DNA from 2 places in the Rhizobium sp. P2_G9 genome. Region 1 is predicted to be linked to the other one. Evidence: riboswitches for the same ligand, from Rfam matches in the RefSeq annotation. Region 1 holds a riboswitch; the other holds the start of a gene.

Region 1 (8,238 bases):
GCTTCAGCTTCTGCCCGAGCTTTCGATTGCCGAAAATGTCTTCATTGGCCGCTGGCCGATGAAGAATGGCGTGCTGGATCGTGCGACCATGGTGCGGCGAGCGCAGGAGCAGCTCGCCCGCCTGAACCTTCATATTCCGGCAACGCGCAAGGTGGCCGGGCTTTCGACCGCCAATCAACAGCTGATCGAGATTGCCAAGGCGCTTGCCTTGAACGCCAAGCTGCTGATCCTGGACGAGCCGACGGCAGCCCTTGGCGGCGCGGAGACGGAAGCGCTGTTCGAGCAGGTGCGCAAGCTGAAATCCGAAGGCGTGGGGATCATCTATATCTCGCACCGCATGGAAGAGATAAAGCAGATCACCGACCGCATCGTCGTGCTGCGCGACGGCGAGCGCGTCAATGAATTTGCTGATAGCGCCACCCCGGTCCGCAGGATCGTCGAGAGCATGGTCGGGCGGCCGCTTGACCGGATGTTCCCCGCGCTCCCCGTGCCGCAGGATCGGCCTGTCCTGGAAGTGATCGGCCTGTCGTCCCCGGAAAAGTCCTTCAATGACATTTCTTTCAACGTCAAAGCTGGGGAAATTCTCGGTATTGCCGGCCTGATCGGTGCGGGCCGCACCGAACTGGTCCGGGCAATGACCGGGGCGGATCCGATCAGCGCCGGCCGCGTGCTGCTCGAAGGCAGGGAATTGAAGCTGAAAAGCCCCGCTGACGCCATCTCGCACGGCATCGTCATGGTGCCCGAGGACCGCAAGCTGCAGGGGCTGATCGTCTCGCACCAGATCGGCGAGAATCTTGCCTATGCCAATCTCGATCAGGTTGGCCGCCGCTGGATCACCGCGGAGGCGAAACGCCGGTTCGGCGACAAAGCCATCGCCAAATTCGGCGTCAAGGGCCGTGCCGGTCAGCCGGCGTCGGACCTGTCCGGCGGCAATCAGCAGAAGGTGGTGATCGCCAAGTGGCTGATGCGCGATCCCAAGGTCGTCGTGCTCGATGAACCGACGCGCGGCATCGACGTCGGCGCGCGTGCCGGTATTTATGACATTATCGTCAACCTGGCCAAAAGCGGCGTGGCGGTGATCGTCGTCAGCTCGGACCTGGAAGAGGTCCTGGGCATTTCCAACCGTATTCTCGTGCTGGCGCAAGGCAAGCAGGCCGGTATTCTCGACCGCGCCGAGGCAAACGACGTGTCCGTCATGGAACTAGCGACAATCTGATGCAATGAAAGGAACGAGTGGTGGCCGAAATCACGCTCAACGCCCCGAAACTTTTCGATCTCTCCGGCAATGTGGCGCTCGTCACCGGTGCCGGCAGCGGCATCGGCCAGCGCATTGCCATGGGCCTTGCCCAATGTGGAGCCGACGTTGCGCTCATGGATCGCCGCACCGATGACGGCCTGGCGCAGACCGCCGACTTCATCGCCAAGGCGGGCAGGAAATCCGTCCAGATCGCGGCCGACGTGACCAGCAAGGCCGCATTGGCCGATGCGATCAGCCGCACGGAGGCTGACCTCGGTGCGCTGTCGCTTGCCGTCAATGCCGCCGGCATCGCCAATGCCAATCCTGCCGAGGACATGGAAGAAGACCAATATCAGACCCTGATGGACGTCAACCTCAAGGGCGTCTTCCTCTCCTGCCAGGCGGAAGCGCGGGCGATGCTGAAGCACGGCAAGGGTTCGATCGTCAACATCGCCTCCATGTCGGGCGTGATCGTCAATCGCGGCCTGAGCCAGTGCCATTACAACGCCTCGAAGGCCGGCGTCATTCACTTGTCGAAGTCCATGGCGATGGAATGGGTCGGCCGCGGCGTCCGCGTCAACACCATCTCGCCCGGCTATACCGCGACACCGATGAACACACGGCCGGAAATGGTGCACCAGACAAAACTGTTCGAAGAGCAGACGCCGATGCAGCGGATGGCCAATGTCGACGAGATGGTCGGTCCAGCCGTGTTCCTCCTGTCCGACGCCGCGAGTTTTGTCACCGGTGTCGACCTGCTGGTCGACGGCGGGTTCTGCTGCTGGTGATCGTGATACGCAGGAAGATCGTTGCCGGAAACTGGAAATGAATGGCCTCTCATTCTCCCTAGCAGAGGTCATGGCGATGACGACCAAGGCGGACCGCTCTGATTGCAGCGTGGTCGTCATCCCCCTTTCAAGCTGATCGGCGGAGGCTGAAAGCCGCCGATTGCGCCGGTGTTGTCGATGCCCTGAGCGCCTGGATCCGGGCGCTTGACCGGCACTATCAGCCACGTGCCGTCCAACGGTTCAATCAATCGAAAAGGAGAACGCAATGTCCCGCTTTGACGGAAAGACGGTGGTGATCACCGGTGCCAGCCGTGGAATTGGAGCGGCAATTGCCCGGCGCTTCGCCCGCGAGGGCGCGAATGTCGTGGTCTCGGCCAATGAAGACAGCGTTCACGGCGTCGCCGACGCGATTAAGGCGGAGGGCGGCAAAAGCATCTCCTTCGTCGGCGATGTCACGGATGCCAAGAGCGTCGTTGCTCTCTACGACCGCGCGGAAGAGGCTTTCGGCGGCGTTGACGTCTCGATCCAGAATGCCGGCGTGATCACGATTGCCAGGTTGGAAGACATGACGGAGGCCGAATGGGACAAGGTCATGCTCGTCAACACCAAGGGCGTTTTCCTCTGCGCGCGCGAGGCAATCCTGCGCATCCGCAAGCATAAGCGGGGCGGGCGCATTATCAGCACCGCATCCGGCCAGGCGCGGCAAGGTTTTATTTTCACGCCGCACTATGCGGCTTCGAAAATGGGCGTGGTCGGGATCACCCAGAGCTTGGCCAAGGAAGTGGCGACCGAAAATATCACGGTCAACGCCTTCTGCCCGGGCATCATTGAAACCGACATGTGGGCCTATAACGACCAGGCCTGGGGTAAGCTGCTCGGCAATTATCAGCCCGGCGAACTGATGAAGGAATGGGTACAGAACATTCCGATGAAGCGCGCCGGGTCCGGCGATGACGTCGCGGGTCTGGTGACGTTCCTCGCCAGCGATGATGCCGCCTACATCACCGGGCAGACGATCAATGTCGATGGCGGCCTGATCATGTCGTGAATATTGTTGCGATCCGGAATGCTTTTGCGCATTCCGGACAATGGTTGGCGGATTCATTCTTGAAATCCGGGGTCCGTCGCGCTTATGTTTCAGATGTTCTCAGGGCGGGGCGAGATTCCCCACCGGCGGTATCAGGACCTGTCCTGGAGCCCGCGAGCGCTTTCGCCGTCGAGGTGAAAGGTCAGCAGACCCGGTGAGATGCCGGGGCCGACGGTATAGTCCGGATGGAAGAGGACACGTGGCTATGCTCCTGACAGGGAGCAGTGTTGCTTGTTCGCCCAAGGGAAAATGGGCGCATCTTTCGATGCGCTGGACCGTGCCGCGAGGCACACCCTTGAAAGGCAGAAGAATGAGTTTTGCAAAAATCGAAGACGCGGTTCGCGCAATCGCTCGCGGCGAAATGGTCGTGGTCGTCGATGACCAGGATCGTGAAAACGAAGGCGACATCGTCGTTGCCTCGGAAGCGGTGACGCCGCAGCATATCGCCTTTATGATGAACCATGCGCGTGGTCTTGTCTGCGTCGCCATGCAGGGCGAACGGCTGGATGCCCTCGATATCCCTCTGATGGTCGCCAACAACACGGAATCGCTGAAGACCGCGTTTACGGTCTCCGTTGATTACATCCCCGGCACGACCACCGGGATTTCCGCTGCCGATCGGGCAGCGACGGTTCGCGCGCTGCTGGACGAGAAATCCCGACCGGAAGATTTTGCCCGGCCGGGGCACATTTTTCCGTTGCGCGCCCATCCCCAGGGTGTTGCGGCACGTCCCGGCCATACCGAGGCGGCAGTCGAACTGGCACGGCTTGCCGGACTGAAGCCATCCGGCGTGATCTGCGAGGTGGCGAATGACGACGGCACTATGTCCCGGCTGCCGGACCTCGAGACGTTCGCCGAGCGTCATAATCTGCTGCTCGTCACGATCGAAGACCTGATCGCCTATGTCGGGTTCAGCCAGGCGGCGTGAACGGATAGCCGTGGCTGCTTGTGACTGGCTGCAGAAAGGGTGTGTGGCCGGTCGCTGACGCCGTCACAATTCTTTCGGGCCATGTGAGGACCTTGCCGGGCTTGGGGCGCCTCACGGCTAACGAGCTTGATCTCCAAGCATCCGGATGACCTTGATTTGATATGGAATAAGACGTGACGCAGACGCGCTTTAACTTGTGAGCTTGCGCTGCTAGCCAATCCACCGGTTCGCGAGAAAAACGCAACGGAGCGTGAAATGGCCGACGATGCAAAATTTGATAGGGAGTCTATAGAGGATGCATTCGACGAAATCGCCCAACTAGCGGCGCGGGTTGGTGTTGGAGATGGCGATCTACGGTGGCTCTTGCCTCGTATTGGCTTCGAATATCCGTGACTCTTCGGGCGACATAGATGCGGTCTATCTCAACCACCGGGATCAGGCCTACCAGATCGTGGATATCGTGACACAACGCCGACGTCTGCCGGAGGGATGGATGAATCAGGCAGCGAAGCAGTTCGCACCGCCCAAAGGGAATCCCGCTCCCCACCTCCTCCGGTTCAGAGACTATCCGAGAGGCGGGTATCCGGTCGGGCTGCGAATCTTCACTCCGTCACCGGAGTATCTCCTGGCGATGAAAGTTTTGGCCGACAGAGGAGAGGACGACACAAAAGGCCTCACGGATACGACCGATGCCATTGCGTRGATGAAGCTGACGGGCATCGACACATTTGAAAAGATTGTCGATCTCATGACCCAGTGCTATCCTAACATTCCGGGCGTCGTGCTTCCAATTGTGTCGCAGCGTATGAAGGCCAGGATCGAGGGCTTGGTGGATGAGTACAATGCATCGGACGAATCTGCTCCGACCTGGAACGCTGGCCGAGGCAGTCCGCTCACACCTTGAGACCGGCATCGAGTTTCGGTTTCCCCTTGCAGGTTTTCTGGACGGATTTTATCTCGACCACACGTGGCACGGGCGCAAAGAGCGTGTGATCGACGAGCCTCCGTTCAAGGGCGACGAGAGTTTCGATGCATTGGTCGGGGCCATCGGGGAACACCTTTGCCGCAGGTGGTCGCTGGGGCCGCCACCCGATTGGGTGGAAAATCCGATGCGGTTCCTGCGTCGCCCGCTTTTCCTGGGATCGGAAAGAATGAAGCCGTTTTATCTCGCGGAAAGTCCGAGCGCGTATAGGCGTCGGTTCATCTTCACCGAATTGGAGCCTCTTCGCCGTGCCCGGATGCCCAAGGATGCGGCGTGGTGGCAAGGGGAAGGCGTCCGCACGGGGCTGATACCGGAGCCGGGGGATGTTGAGACGACGCAGGCTGCTCCTGAATCGGAGTATGCCGGAACCGTCCCAAGCTGATAGGCACTTTGCAACCGCTCATCCTGGGCGGGTGCGACACTGATTTCGAACCGTTGCCTTTTCCATCGGCAGCAATTCGAGCAATCCGTCGTCGTTGCTACGCGGGGCTTTTTCTTTGTTGCAAATGGTCCGGCATGATTGCCGTTCTGGCCCGCAGCGTGATCACATGCGTTTGCTTCACAAGAAGGCAAGCCGGGTGTATCGATTATCCAGTGGTGTTCCGCAGGCGTCTTGATGATGCATATATCCCATGACCTGCCGCAGGCTTCGCAACGCCATGAATGGTGGGGAGGGGGTATCTCGTGACCGACAGCCGGACAGCGCCCAACGGCCCGGATCTGCAGCGGATTACGGCGACGATCGATTGGCTCGTGGCAGGCGCGAGATCGGCGGCAAAATCCGAGGACGTGCTCGCCGAACTCTGCAGCAAACTTGTCGATGCCGGCCTGCCGCTCGATCGTGTCGCGGTGTTTGTCCGCACCCTGCATCCACTGCTGATGGGCCGCAGTTTCGTCTGGCGGCCGGGTGCTGCGGTCGTGGTCTCCGAAGCGGCCTATGCCGTGCTCGACGGCGACGAATTTCTCGATAGCCCCGTGGCGACGATCTACCGCGACGGCAAGAAAATCCGCCGTCATCTCGTCGATCCCGACTGCCCGGACGATTTCTCGCTGCTTGCCACGCTACGCGCCGAGGGCATTACAGACTATCTGGCTCTGCCGCTTCTTTTCACCAATTCGGAAATTCATGTCGCAACCTTCGCCACGCAGCGCGCCGGCGGCTTTTCGGAGCCGCAACTCGCCGTGCTCGAACGGCTCGCATCGCCGCTGTCGCGTGTCGCCGAGGTGCGGGCGCTGCGTGCGACGGCGATCAGCCTGTTGAACGCCTATGTCGGGCGCGACGCCGGCGAGCGCATATTGTCGGGACGCATACAACGTGGCGTTTCCGAAAAGATTCGGGCAGCGATCTGGCTGTCGGACATGCGCGGCTTCACCCGGCGCGCCGACTCCCAACCGGCGGAGACGCTGCTCGACCTGTTGAACCAATTTTTCGACCGGATCGTTGCGCCCATCGAGGCGGAAGGCGGAGAAGTGTTGAAATTCATGGGCGATGGCGTGTTGGCCATTTTCCATATTACCGATCCCGCGATGGAATCGGCCGCCTGCGCACATGCGCTACGCGCGGCGCTGACCGCCGAAGCCAATGTCAACGCGCTGTCGGACGAGATTGTCGCCTCCGGTGGCGAGCCACTCCGGTTCGGCGTCGCCCTGCATGTCGGCGAGGCGCTCTATGGCAATATCGGCGCTGGCGCCCGCCTCGATTTCACCTGCATCGGACCCGCGGTCAACATGACCGCGCGGTTGGAAAAAATCGCCGCGCGGGAAGGGCGGGTGATCGTCGCTTCAAGCGACTTTGCGGCTGAAGCGCCTGGGCGATTCGAGGCGATTGGTGAATTCGAGCTGGCTGGCTTTCGCGAACCGCAGAGGGTTTTCGTCCCACATGCTCTGTCTGCAGAAGATGGTCCGATGCCGGTTTGAGATTTTCAGGCCTTTCTACGCCGCTCGGCGATCCCGATCCATGCGAGCCGGTCGCATCCCGTTGCCCGAATGACAAGGGTGGCAATCCCGGCGCTTTTCTCTATTCTGTCGCCCGAAGCAAGGAGTTGAGCCCATGCCACATCCGTGCAGCCACTTGTCCACAATACGCGATGTCACGCCAAAGACCCTTGGATGCGAGGAATGTCTGGAGGCTGGTGAAATGTGGTTCCACTTGCGCCTCTGCCGCGAATGCGGCCATGTCGGATGCTGCGATCAATCGCCGGGTAAACATGCGACCAAGCATTTCCATGAAACGGGACATCCCATCATCGAAGGCTACGATCCGCCGGAGGGTTGGGGCTGGTGCTTCGTCGATCAGACCATGGTCGAACTTCCCGACCAGACGCCGCAGCGCGGCCCTATTCCGCGTTACTACTGAGGCGACGATAAGCGCAAACGGACATTCGGAGAACGCATGGCAGAGCCAGGTTCACGCGACTATCAGATGTTTCCGGTGTTCACCGCGCACCAGATCGAGACAGCCAGGCGCTTCGCCAATGGCGAGCCCAGGCATTTCGATGCCGGCGAAATGATCTATGACGTTGGCGATGGACCGGTTCCTGCCTGGCTTGTCCTGCAAGGATCGATGGATGTCTTCCGTCACGACGGGCTGTCCCATGCCGCGGCGATCACCGCGCACCGGCCAGGCCAGATCTCGGGCGAAGTCAACCAGCTTTCGGGCCGGCCGGCACTGACCGGCGCCCGTGCCGGTGGGGATGGCTGCACGGCCGTGGCTTTCGATGCCGCACATCTCAGGGCCCTGGTCATCGCTTCAGCCGATGTCGGCGAAATCGTCATGCGGGCTTTCATCTTGCGGCGGGTGGCGCTGATCAGCGCCGGCACCGCTGGTTCGGTGCTGATCGGAGCGCCGGGCAGCCCCGCACTTTCCCGCCTTCAGGGATTCCTGGCCCGCAACGCCTATCCCTACACTGTCCTGGATGCATCGTCCGATGAGGAAGGCCGGGCCTTGATCGAACGGCTTGGCATCCAATCGTCCGAACTGCCGTTGATGGTCTGCCCGAACGGCACCGTGCTGAAACACCCGTCCGACGTCGAGGCTGCACGCTGCCTGGGCATGACCCCGGACCTCACACCGGGCAAGATCTACGACGTCGCCGTCGTCGGTGCCGGGCCGGCCGGACTGGCCGCAGCCGTTTATGCCGCCTCGGAAGGGCTCGAGGTCACCGTCATCGACGAGCGTTCCGTCGGCGGACAGGCCGGTGCTTCGGCGCGGATCGA
Region 2 (8,238 bases), on a different contig from region 1:
TCATCCTGAAGCTCCTGCAGGCGGCGGACTACAATGTCGAACGCGCCCAACGCGGTATTGTCTATATCGACGAAGTCGACAAGATCAGCCGCAAGTCCGACAACCCGTCGATCACCCGCGACGTGTCGGGCGAGGGCGTGCAGCAGGCGCTCTTGAAGATCATGGAAGGCACGGTTGCCTCTGTCCCGCCGCAGGGCGGCCGCAAGCATCCGCAGCAGGAATTCCTACAGGTCGACACGACCAACATCCTGTTCATCTGTGGCGGCGCTTTCGCCGGCCTCGAAAAGGTGATCTCGGCCCGTTCGGAAAAGACCTCGATCGGCTTCGGCGCCAAGGTCGCCGCTCCGGATGAACGCCGCGTCGGCCATGTGCTGCGCGACCTCGAGCCGGAAGACCTGGTGAAGTTCGGCCTGATCCCGGAATTCATCGGCCGTCTGCCTGTTATCGCGACGCTCGAAGACCTTGATGAGGACGCGCTGATCTCGATCCTGTCGGAGCCGAAGAACGCGCTCGTCAAGCAGTATCAGCGCCTGTTCGAGATGGAAGACGTGGAACTCACCTTCCACGAGGACGCTCTGCGCGAAATCGCCAAGAAGGCGATCGTGCGCAAGACCGGCGCCCGCGGCCTGCGCTCGATCATGGAAAAGATCCTGCTCGACACGATGTTCGAACTGCCGGCACTCGACGGCGTTCAAGAGGTCGTGATATCAGAGGAAGTCGCCAAGGGCAGCGCCCGCCCGCTCTACATCTATGCGGACCGGCGCGACGAGAAGGCTCCGGCCTCCGCCTGATTGCCTGCGAAACATTGGATTTGCGGAAAGGCCCGGTCAATCCGGGCCTTTTGCATTGCATACGATGTAAATAACTCGATTTATTCAGAAAAATTCGTTTGCTCCGGCTGGCCGGAAGCGTCAAAGTTTCGATTGATTCCAGGCGTCGAATGCGAGGCTCACCACGTTTGCGCAAGCCTCGCAACATTTGGATCGCCTAATGTGAACTGTGAATTGTGACAGCTGTTTGACAGAGGTCATTGCTCCGGGAGTTGAAAGGCTTGAATTGCATAGCTCAGATATCCACCTGTACCCCAACACAGGCTGGATCGCTGAGACGCTACAGAAGCCGGCGGCCGTAAGGGCCTGGAATGAAAGGGAAAGAAATGACCAAAAAAACATTCCCGACGGAAGGAAATGTGCAGAACTACCCGGTCCTGCCGCTTCGTGACATCGTTGTGTTTCCGCATATGATCGTGCCCCTGTTCGTCGGCCGCGAGAAGTCCATCCGCGCTCTCGAAGAGGTTATCGGCACTGATCGGCAGATTCTGCTCGTCACGCAGAAGAACGCCACGGACGATGATCCGCAGCCATCGGCTATTTTCGACGTCGGCACGGCTGCCAACGTCCTGCAACTGCTCAAGCTCCCCGACGGCACCGTCAAGGTTCTGGTCGAAGGCCGCAGCCGTGCGCGCATCGAAGAGTACACTGATCGTGAGGAATTCTACGAAGCCGCCGCCGTCGTGCTGGCCGAGCCGGAAGAGGATGCCGTCGAGATCGAGGCCATGTCCCGTTCCGTCGTCTCCGAATTCGAGAACTATGTGAAGCTCAACAAGAAGATTTCTCCGGAAGTCGTCTCCGCCGCCGGCCAGATCGATGACTATTCGAAGCTCGCCGACACGGTCGCTTCGCACCTATCGATCAAGCTGACCGACAAGCAGGAAATGCTCGAAACCGTCTCCGTCAAGGGCCGCCTGGAAAAGGCGCTCGGCTATATGGAAGGCGAGATCTCGGTCCTGCAGGTCGAGAAGCGCATCCGCTCGCGCGTCAAGCGCCAGATGGAGAAGACCCAGCGCGAATACTATCTCAATGAGCAGATGAAGGCCATCCAGAAGGAACTGGGTGACGAGGAAGGCCGTGACGAAATGGCCGAAATGGAAGCGCGGATCGCCAAGACCAAGCTTTCCAAGGAAGCCCGCGAAAAGGCCGATGCCGAATTCCGCAAGCTCAAGCAGATGAGCCCGATGTCGGCGGAAGCCACCGTCGTGCGCAACTATCTCGACTGGCTGCTGGGCCTGCCCTGGGGCAAGTTCAGCCGCATCAAGACCGACCTGGCCAATGCCGAAAAGATCCTCGACCAGGATCATTTCGGTCTCGACAAGGTCAAGGAGCGCATTGTCGAATATCTCGCCGTCCAGGCCCGCTCGACCAAGATCAAGGGCCCGATCCTTTGCCTGGTTGGTCCTCCCGGCGTTGGTAAGACCTCGCTTGCCAAGTCGATCGCCAAGGCGACCGGCCGCGAATATGTCCGCATGGCGCTCGGCGGCGTGCGCGACGAGGCTGAAATCCGCGGTCATCGCCGCACCTATATCGGCTCCATGCCCGGCAAGGTCGTGCAGTCGATGAAGAAGGCGAAGAAGACCAATCCGCTCTTCCTGCTCGACGAAATCGACAAGATGGGCATGGACTTCCGCGGCGATCCGTCCTCGGCCCTGCTCGAAGTGCTCGATCCGGAACAGAACTCCACCTTCATGGATCACTACCTGGAAGTGGAATACGACCTGTCGAACGTGATGTTCATCACCACCGCCAACACGCTGAATATCCCGGCGCCGTTGATGGACCGCATGGAGATCATCCGTATCGCGGGCTATACCGAAGACGAAAAGCTGGAGATCGCCAAGCGGCATCTGCTCTCCAAGGCCATGCGCGACCACGCGCTACAGCCGAAGGAGTTCACGATCACCGATGAAGCGCTGATGGAAGTCATCCGTGCCTATACGCGGGAAGCCGGCGTCCGCAACTACGAGCGCGAACTGCAAAAGCTCGCCCGCAAGGCGGTCACCGAGATCCTGCGCAACAAGGTGCTGTCGGTCGAGGTCACCAAGGACAACCTGGCGGGCTATCTCGGCGTGCCGAAGTTCCGTCATGATGAAGCCGACAAGGAAGACCAGGTCGGCGTCGTCAATGGTCTGGCTTGGACCGAAGTTGGCGGTGAGCTGCTCACCATCGAAGGCCTGATGATGCCCGGCAAGGGTCGCATGACCGTTACCGGTAATCTGAAGGACGTGATGAAGGAATCGATCTCTGCGGCCGCATCCTATGTCCGCTCGCGGGCGCTCGATTTCGGCGTCGAGCCGCCGCTGTTCGAGAAGCGGGACATCCATGTCCACGTTCCCGACGGCGCGACCCCGAAGGACGGTCCGTCTGCCGGTATCGCAATGGCAACGGCCATTGTCTCTGTCATGACCGGCATTCCGGTGCATCACGACGTGGCAATGACGGGTGAGATCACCTTGCGCGGCCGTGTGTCGCCGATCGGCGGCCTGAAGGAAAAGCTGCTGGCGGCTCTGCGTGGCGGCATCAAGAAGGTGCTGATCCCGATAGACAACGCCAAGGACTTGGCCGATATCCCGGCCAATGTGAAGAACAATATGGAGATTGTTCCGGTCTCGCGGATGGGCGAAGTGCTCGAACATGCGCTGCTGCGCCAGCCGACGCCGATCGAATGGGACGAATCTTTCGACACAGCGACTGCCAAGGCAGCCGCTGCCACGGACGATGCGGGCGTCGCGATAGCCCACTAAACTGTTCTTCGTGCCAGAATGGCGCAAAAAAACCGATGGCCGGTCTCCTGACCGGCCATTTCTTTATGGAAAACAGCGTAAAAAGGCTGGATTTGCCGGGTTTTTGCTGTATCAGAGTTGCGGCCGGGCCACCGATAATTAATGTGCCCAGAATTATACGATTCGTTTCAAACCAACTACGAAAGGGGTGGAAACATGAACAAAAGTGAACTCGTTGCTGCAGTCGCCGAAAAGTCTGGTCTCTCCAAGACCGATGCGGCCTCTGCCGTCGATGCGGTGTTCGATACCGTTCAGGACGAGCTCAAGAAGGGCGGCGACATTCGCCTCGTCGGTTTCGGTAATTTCTCCGTGACCCGTCGCGAAGCGTCCGTCGGCCGCAATGTTTCGACCGGTGAAAAGGTTGATATCCCGGCACGCAACGTGCCGAAGTTCACGGCCGGCAAGGGCCTCAAGGATGCCGTGAACGGCTGACCCTATCAGAGCCAGTAGGCCCGAACAAAGCCCGGCGCACTCGCGCCGGGCTTTGTTTTTGGTCAAAGAACTTTGGTGTTCGGGGGCACCCCCCTCCGCCCTGCCGGGCATCTCCTCCTCAAAGGGGGAGATTGGCTGGGGGGCACGCTCTTCGCACCAATTCAGGTGTTGAGATCAGGGCGAGTGGTCGCCGCGGGTCGATCTCCCCCCTTGAGGGGGAGATGCCCGGCAGGGCAGAGGGGGGTAACACCACCCACCACCCGCTAAAGCAGCCTCAAGCCACTTGCGCCACCGTCGGAACGACCGCAACGTCATAGGTCGGATCGGTCACCGCGATCGCCGCTGCCGCGACCTCGCGGCCCTTCTGGCGGAAATGCGACAGGAAGAATTCGCGGTGGTCCGGATGCTCATGAAAATGGTGCGGTGTCAGCACCGCCGACAGCACCGGCACATTCGTGTCCAACTGCGCCTGCATCAACCCGTTGATCACCGCGGCGGCGACAAATTCATGCCGATAGATGCCGCCATCGACGACAAGTCCGGCAGCGACGACGGCGCCGAATCGGCCCGAAGCGGCGAGGCGCTTGGCCTTGAGCGGGATTTCGAAGGCGCCCGGCACTTCGAAGAATTTCAGCTCATAGCGGTTTTCGCCGACGGCGAGCATGGCGGCCTCGAAGGCCTCGCGCGCCTGGTCGACAATGTCCTTGTGCCAGCAGGATTGCACGAAAGCCACGCGGATGGGCGGCGTGCTGCGCTCGGCGGGGCGGAGGATGGTCTGGGTATTTTCTTGATCCACGTTCGGGTCCTTTCTTTGCCACAACATGAATCAGGGCAAGCGGACGCCAAACATACGCCCACGCAAATGCGCCGACGTTCAGGCTCCCGATCTCTTTCATCCGGACTATACCGTCGGCTTCGGAATCGCACCGAATCTGCTGACCTTGCCGTTTCCGGAAAGCGCTCGCGGGCTTGCGGACCGTTCCGCTTACCGCCGGTGGGGAATTGCACCCCGCCCTGAGATCACACCTTACGTTTTCGCAAGGTAGTCTACAGATATTGTGTATTTTCACGCTTGGCAAGGGGTGGATGCGAACGGCGCGTCAACTGCCTTCACGATTTCTTTCTGCTATCTTGCCATTCTCGAAAGCCCATGACCGCTGCCATCGTCAGAAATGCAAGTGTCAATGCGGCAAAGCCGACTGTGAGTACCGGTTCGCCTATCGAGGGGCGCTGCTTGCGGATCGACAATGTCTCGAATGACCTGTCGATGAGAGCGCTGTCGCTGCCACGAGCGCGCTCGGGAAACCGTCGCTTATATGTTGCCAGTGTGTACCAGCAGGCCTTGATCACCCGGTCGCCGCGTCCGGATACTCGATTGTAACCCTGGACGTAGTCTGTTCCGAGCGCACCCCGCTTCTCATCACATGCCACAGGAAGGAGATAGGATCGAGGATCGAAGTTCCTGAGAAATTCTGCGAGCAACATTTCCTGCCGTATGTCGGAAATTCCGATCGACAGGAATGGCAGCATAACGATCGGGTAGATCAGGAGAACGGGGCGGACATATTTCCGGTAGGTCTCCTCGGGGAATATGCGGGAAGGGGACATGACAGGGATCGGGCTGGAGGCGATACGTCTACGTAGTGTAGACAAGCGACGTTAGAAATCCTTTCCACCAGAAATTATTTCCTTCCGTCCTGTAACCCACCAGATGCCGGCTTGCGCAGCCGATCTTGATTGCGCCGCAACCCCGCTCTATACCACCTGCGCCTACCATCACTGACCTCACAGGGTGCCTGCTTGACCGATTCGGCCGCGACCAATCCCGATATTCATGTCCTCGAACAATTGCTTGCCGTCGGGCGCCGCCGCTGGAAATCGCTGCTGCTGTTCATCCTGGCTGGCATTGTCCTCGCCTTTCTCTATGCCGAGAGCCGGGCGCCGCAATATTCCGCCTCGGCCGCCGTCATGGTGCGTTCCGGTTTCGCCGCCGACCCTGTGCGGCCGGGCATCGAGACGATCACGCCGGAGGAAGAGGGCCAGTTCCTCAGCCAGCTCGAATATATGGAATCAACGACTGTCGCCGCCCGTGTTGCCGACAAGCTGAAACTGACCGACGACCCTGATTTTGCTCGCCCGGCATTGTCTGGTTACAAGCGCCTGATTGCTGTGGCCAGGCGGCTGGCGCATCTCGGTGCAGCCGACAAGGCGCAGCCGGGGCTGAAGCTCGACCGCGACCAGGTGATTGCGCAGTTGCGGGCCAATGCCGGTGCCGCGCGTGTCGGCCGCACCTATGTGGCGACCATTTCCTATATCCATCCCGATCCTGCCGAGGCGCAAAAGATAGCGCAGGCCTTTGCCGAGGCTTTTCGCGAGACGCTGGCTGACGCCAATGAAGCGGCCAATGCCAAGGTCCGCGTCGCGGTTGAAGCCGAGCTTGCCAAGGCGACGCCCGAGACCAAGGCGGCGCTGCAGCAGAAATATGAGGATACGCTGATCGAGCGCGCTGTTCCCGGCGTCGATGCGGTGGTGATCACCGATGCCCGCAAGCCGGCCGCGCCGAGCTCGCCGCGCAAGCCCTTCATCCTGGCCATTGGCGCGGTGTTGGGCGCTGCCCTTGGCTGCTTGGTTGGCGGCTGGAGAGAGATGAAAGACCATGGCGTGCGCGATGGCGACCGGATGGCGCGCAGCCTCAAGACGCGTTTCCTTGGTTATATTCCGGCCATGGCCGTCGACCGCAAGCCCGGCAGCATCAGCGCCAACAATCTGACATTGCCTGCCGGCGCGCGGCTGGCTGCGTCAGAGCCATTTTCACGCTTTAGCGAGGTCGTGCGTGCTGGCGCCGTCGCCGCCCGGGCCGGCCGCTTGAGCTCGGTGATCGGCGTCACATCCGTTCTGGCGGGCGAAGGCAAGACGGGCTTTGCCGCCAACCTTGCGGCCCATCTCGGCAATCAAGGCCTTCGCGTGCTTTTGATCGACGCCGATGTCCGCCGCCCCGAACTGTCGAACTGGCTGGCGCCCGGTGCAGAAATGGGCATTGTCGATACGCTGCTGCAGAACAAGCCGCTGACCGAAACCGGCCTTTACGATTCGCGCAGCAATGTCACCTTTCTGCCGGCCGCGCTCAATGGCCGCGGCGTCGAGCCGGCCGGCCTGTTGTCCGGCTCGCAAATGCGCGATCTGATCGTTTCACTGCGTGGCCAGCATGAGGCCATCATTCTCAATCTGCCGCCGCTGACGACGGCTGCCGATGCCGCTGCGGCCGCTCCGATCGTCGATGCCTTCATTCTGCTTGCCGAATGGGGCACGCCGTCCCCGGAACTGATCGAGACCGTTCTCGCCGGCGAGCCGGAAGTCTCCGGCAAACTGGCCGGCCTGGCGCTCACCCGCACCAATTTCCATAAACTGCCGCTCTACGTGACGTCGGCGTCGCGTGGCGCTTACCAGAAGCGGATCGGCTGAGCCAATCGGCTCAGCGGCTTGTTTTCCACGGGGCTGCGGCCTGATAAAGGTCGAGCAATCCGTTGCGGACGCTTTCCTCGGAGAATTCGTCTGCCACCAGGGCACGGGCACGCACCGACGCCGCCTGCCATTCCTCGGCCGGCAGCGCATCTGCGGCCTTCAGCGCCGGATAGATCGTCTCGGGCGTGAATCCGGTATGGTAGGCGGCACCGCGTTCGAAGCCGATAGCGAGATTGCATTCGGGCGTCAGGATGGCCGGAATGCCGGCCGCCCAGGCCTCCAGCACCGCCATCGGCAAGCCTTCGCTCTTCGATGGCAGCATGAAATAGCGGGTGACGCTCATCGAGCGGTTCTTGTCCGGACCATATTGCGGGCCGGCGAACAGGGCATTGCCGAAGTCACGGCCAAGTGCTGCGGCCTTGGCCTCGAAACCTTCGATGCCATCGTTCCAGCCGCAGAAGACGAGCAGGGAACGGTCGCGGAAGCCAGGGTCTTCGGCGGAAAGCCTTGCCCAGGCATCCATCAGTTCCATGCAGCCCTTCTTCTCGTGGATTCGGCCGAGGAACAGGTAGACATTGCGGCTGTCGAATTCCGGTTTCCACCAGCCGGGCATCTCGCCGTCACTGACGAAGGGCTGGGCGAAATTGCGCACGATCTTCGCTGGCTGGCCTGTGAGGAATTCGGCGACATCGCCCGTCTCCTTGTCGGTCAGCAGGTGGAAGCCGGCG

What was found. Region 1 has a riboswitch for FMN ahead of ribB (3,4-dihydroxy-2-butanone-4-phosphate synthase). Riboswitches for the same ligand answer to the same signal wherever they lie in the genome.
Region 2: it holds a riboswitch for FMN, as region 1 does, so the genes downstream of both, AC1DYF_RS24985 (6,7-dimethyl-8-ribityllumazine synthase) here and ribB (3,4-dihydroxy-2-butanone-4-phosphate synthase) in region 1, are expected to answer to the same signal.

The regions. Positions count from the first base shown of each region.
Region 1 is NZ_JBFUFK010000013.1:13,029-21,266, forward strand. Features, by position in the region: gene AC1DYF_RS12540 (sugar ABC transporter ATP-binding protein) at 1-1,216, shown strand, start outside; gene AC1DYF_RS12545 (SDR family oxidoreductase) at 1,237-2,025, shown strand; gene AC1DYF_RS12550 (SDR family oxidoreductase) at 2,291-3,073, shown strand; FMN riboswitch at 3,165-3,313, shown strand; gene ribB (3,4-dihydroxy-2-butanone-4-phosphate synthase) at 3,423-4,040, shown strand; gene AC1DYF_RS12560 (hypothetical protein) at 4,384-4,944, shown strand; gene AC1DYF_RS12565 (hypothetical protein) at 4,883-5,404, shown strand; gene AC1DYF_RS12570 (adenylate/guanylate cyclase domain-containing protein) at 5,707-6,939, shown strand; gene AC1DYF_RS12575 (UBP-type zinc finger domain-containing protein) at 7,073-7,378, shown strand; gene AC1DYF_RS12580 (FAD-dependent oxidoreductase) at 7,415-8,238, shown strand, end outside.
Region 2 is NZ_JBFUFK010000033.1:39,049-47,286, reverse strand. Features, by position in the region: gene clpX (ATP-dependent Clp protease ATP-binding subunit ClpX) at 1-791, shown strand, start outside; gene lon (endopeptidase La) at 1,157-3,577, shown strand; gene hupB (DNA-binding protein HupB) at 3,773-4,048, shown strand; gene AC1DYF_RS24985 (6,7-dimethyl-8-ribityllumazine synthase) at 4,323-4,844, opposite strand; FMN riboswitch at 4,929-5,074, opposite strand; gene AC1DYF_RS24980 (hypothetical protein) at 5,159-5,656, opposite strand; gene AC1DYF_RS24975 (nucleotide-binding protein) at 5,849-7,510, shown strand; gene AC1DYF_RS24970 (glycosyltransferase) at 7,521-8,238, opposite strand, start outside.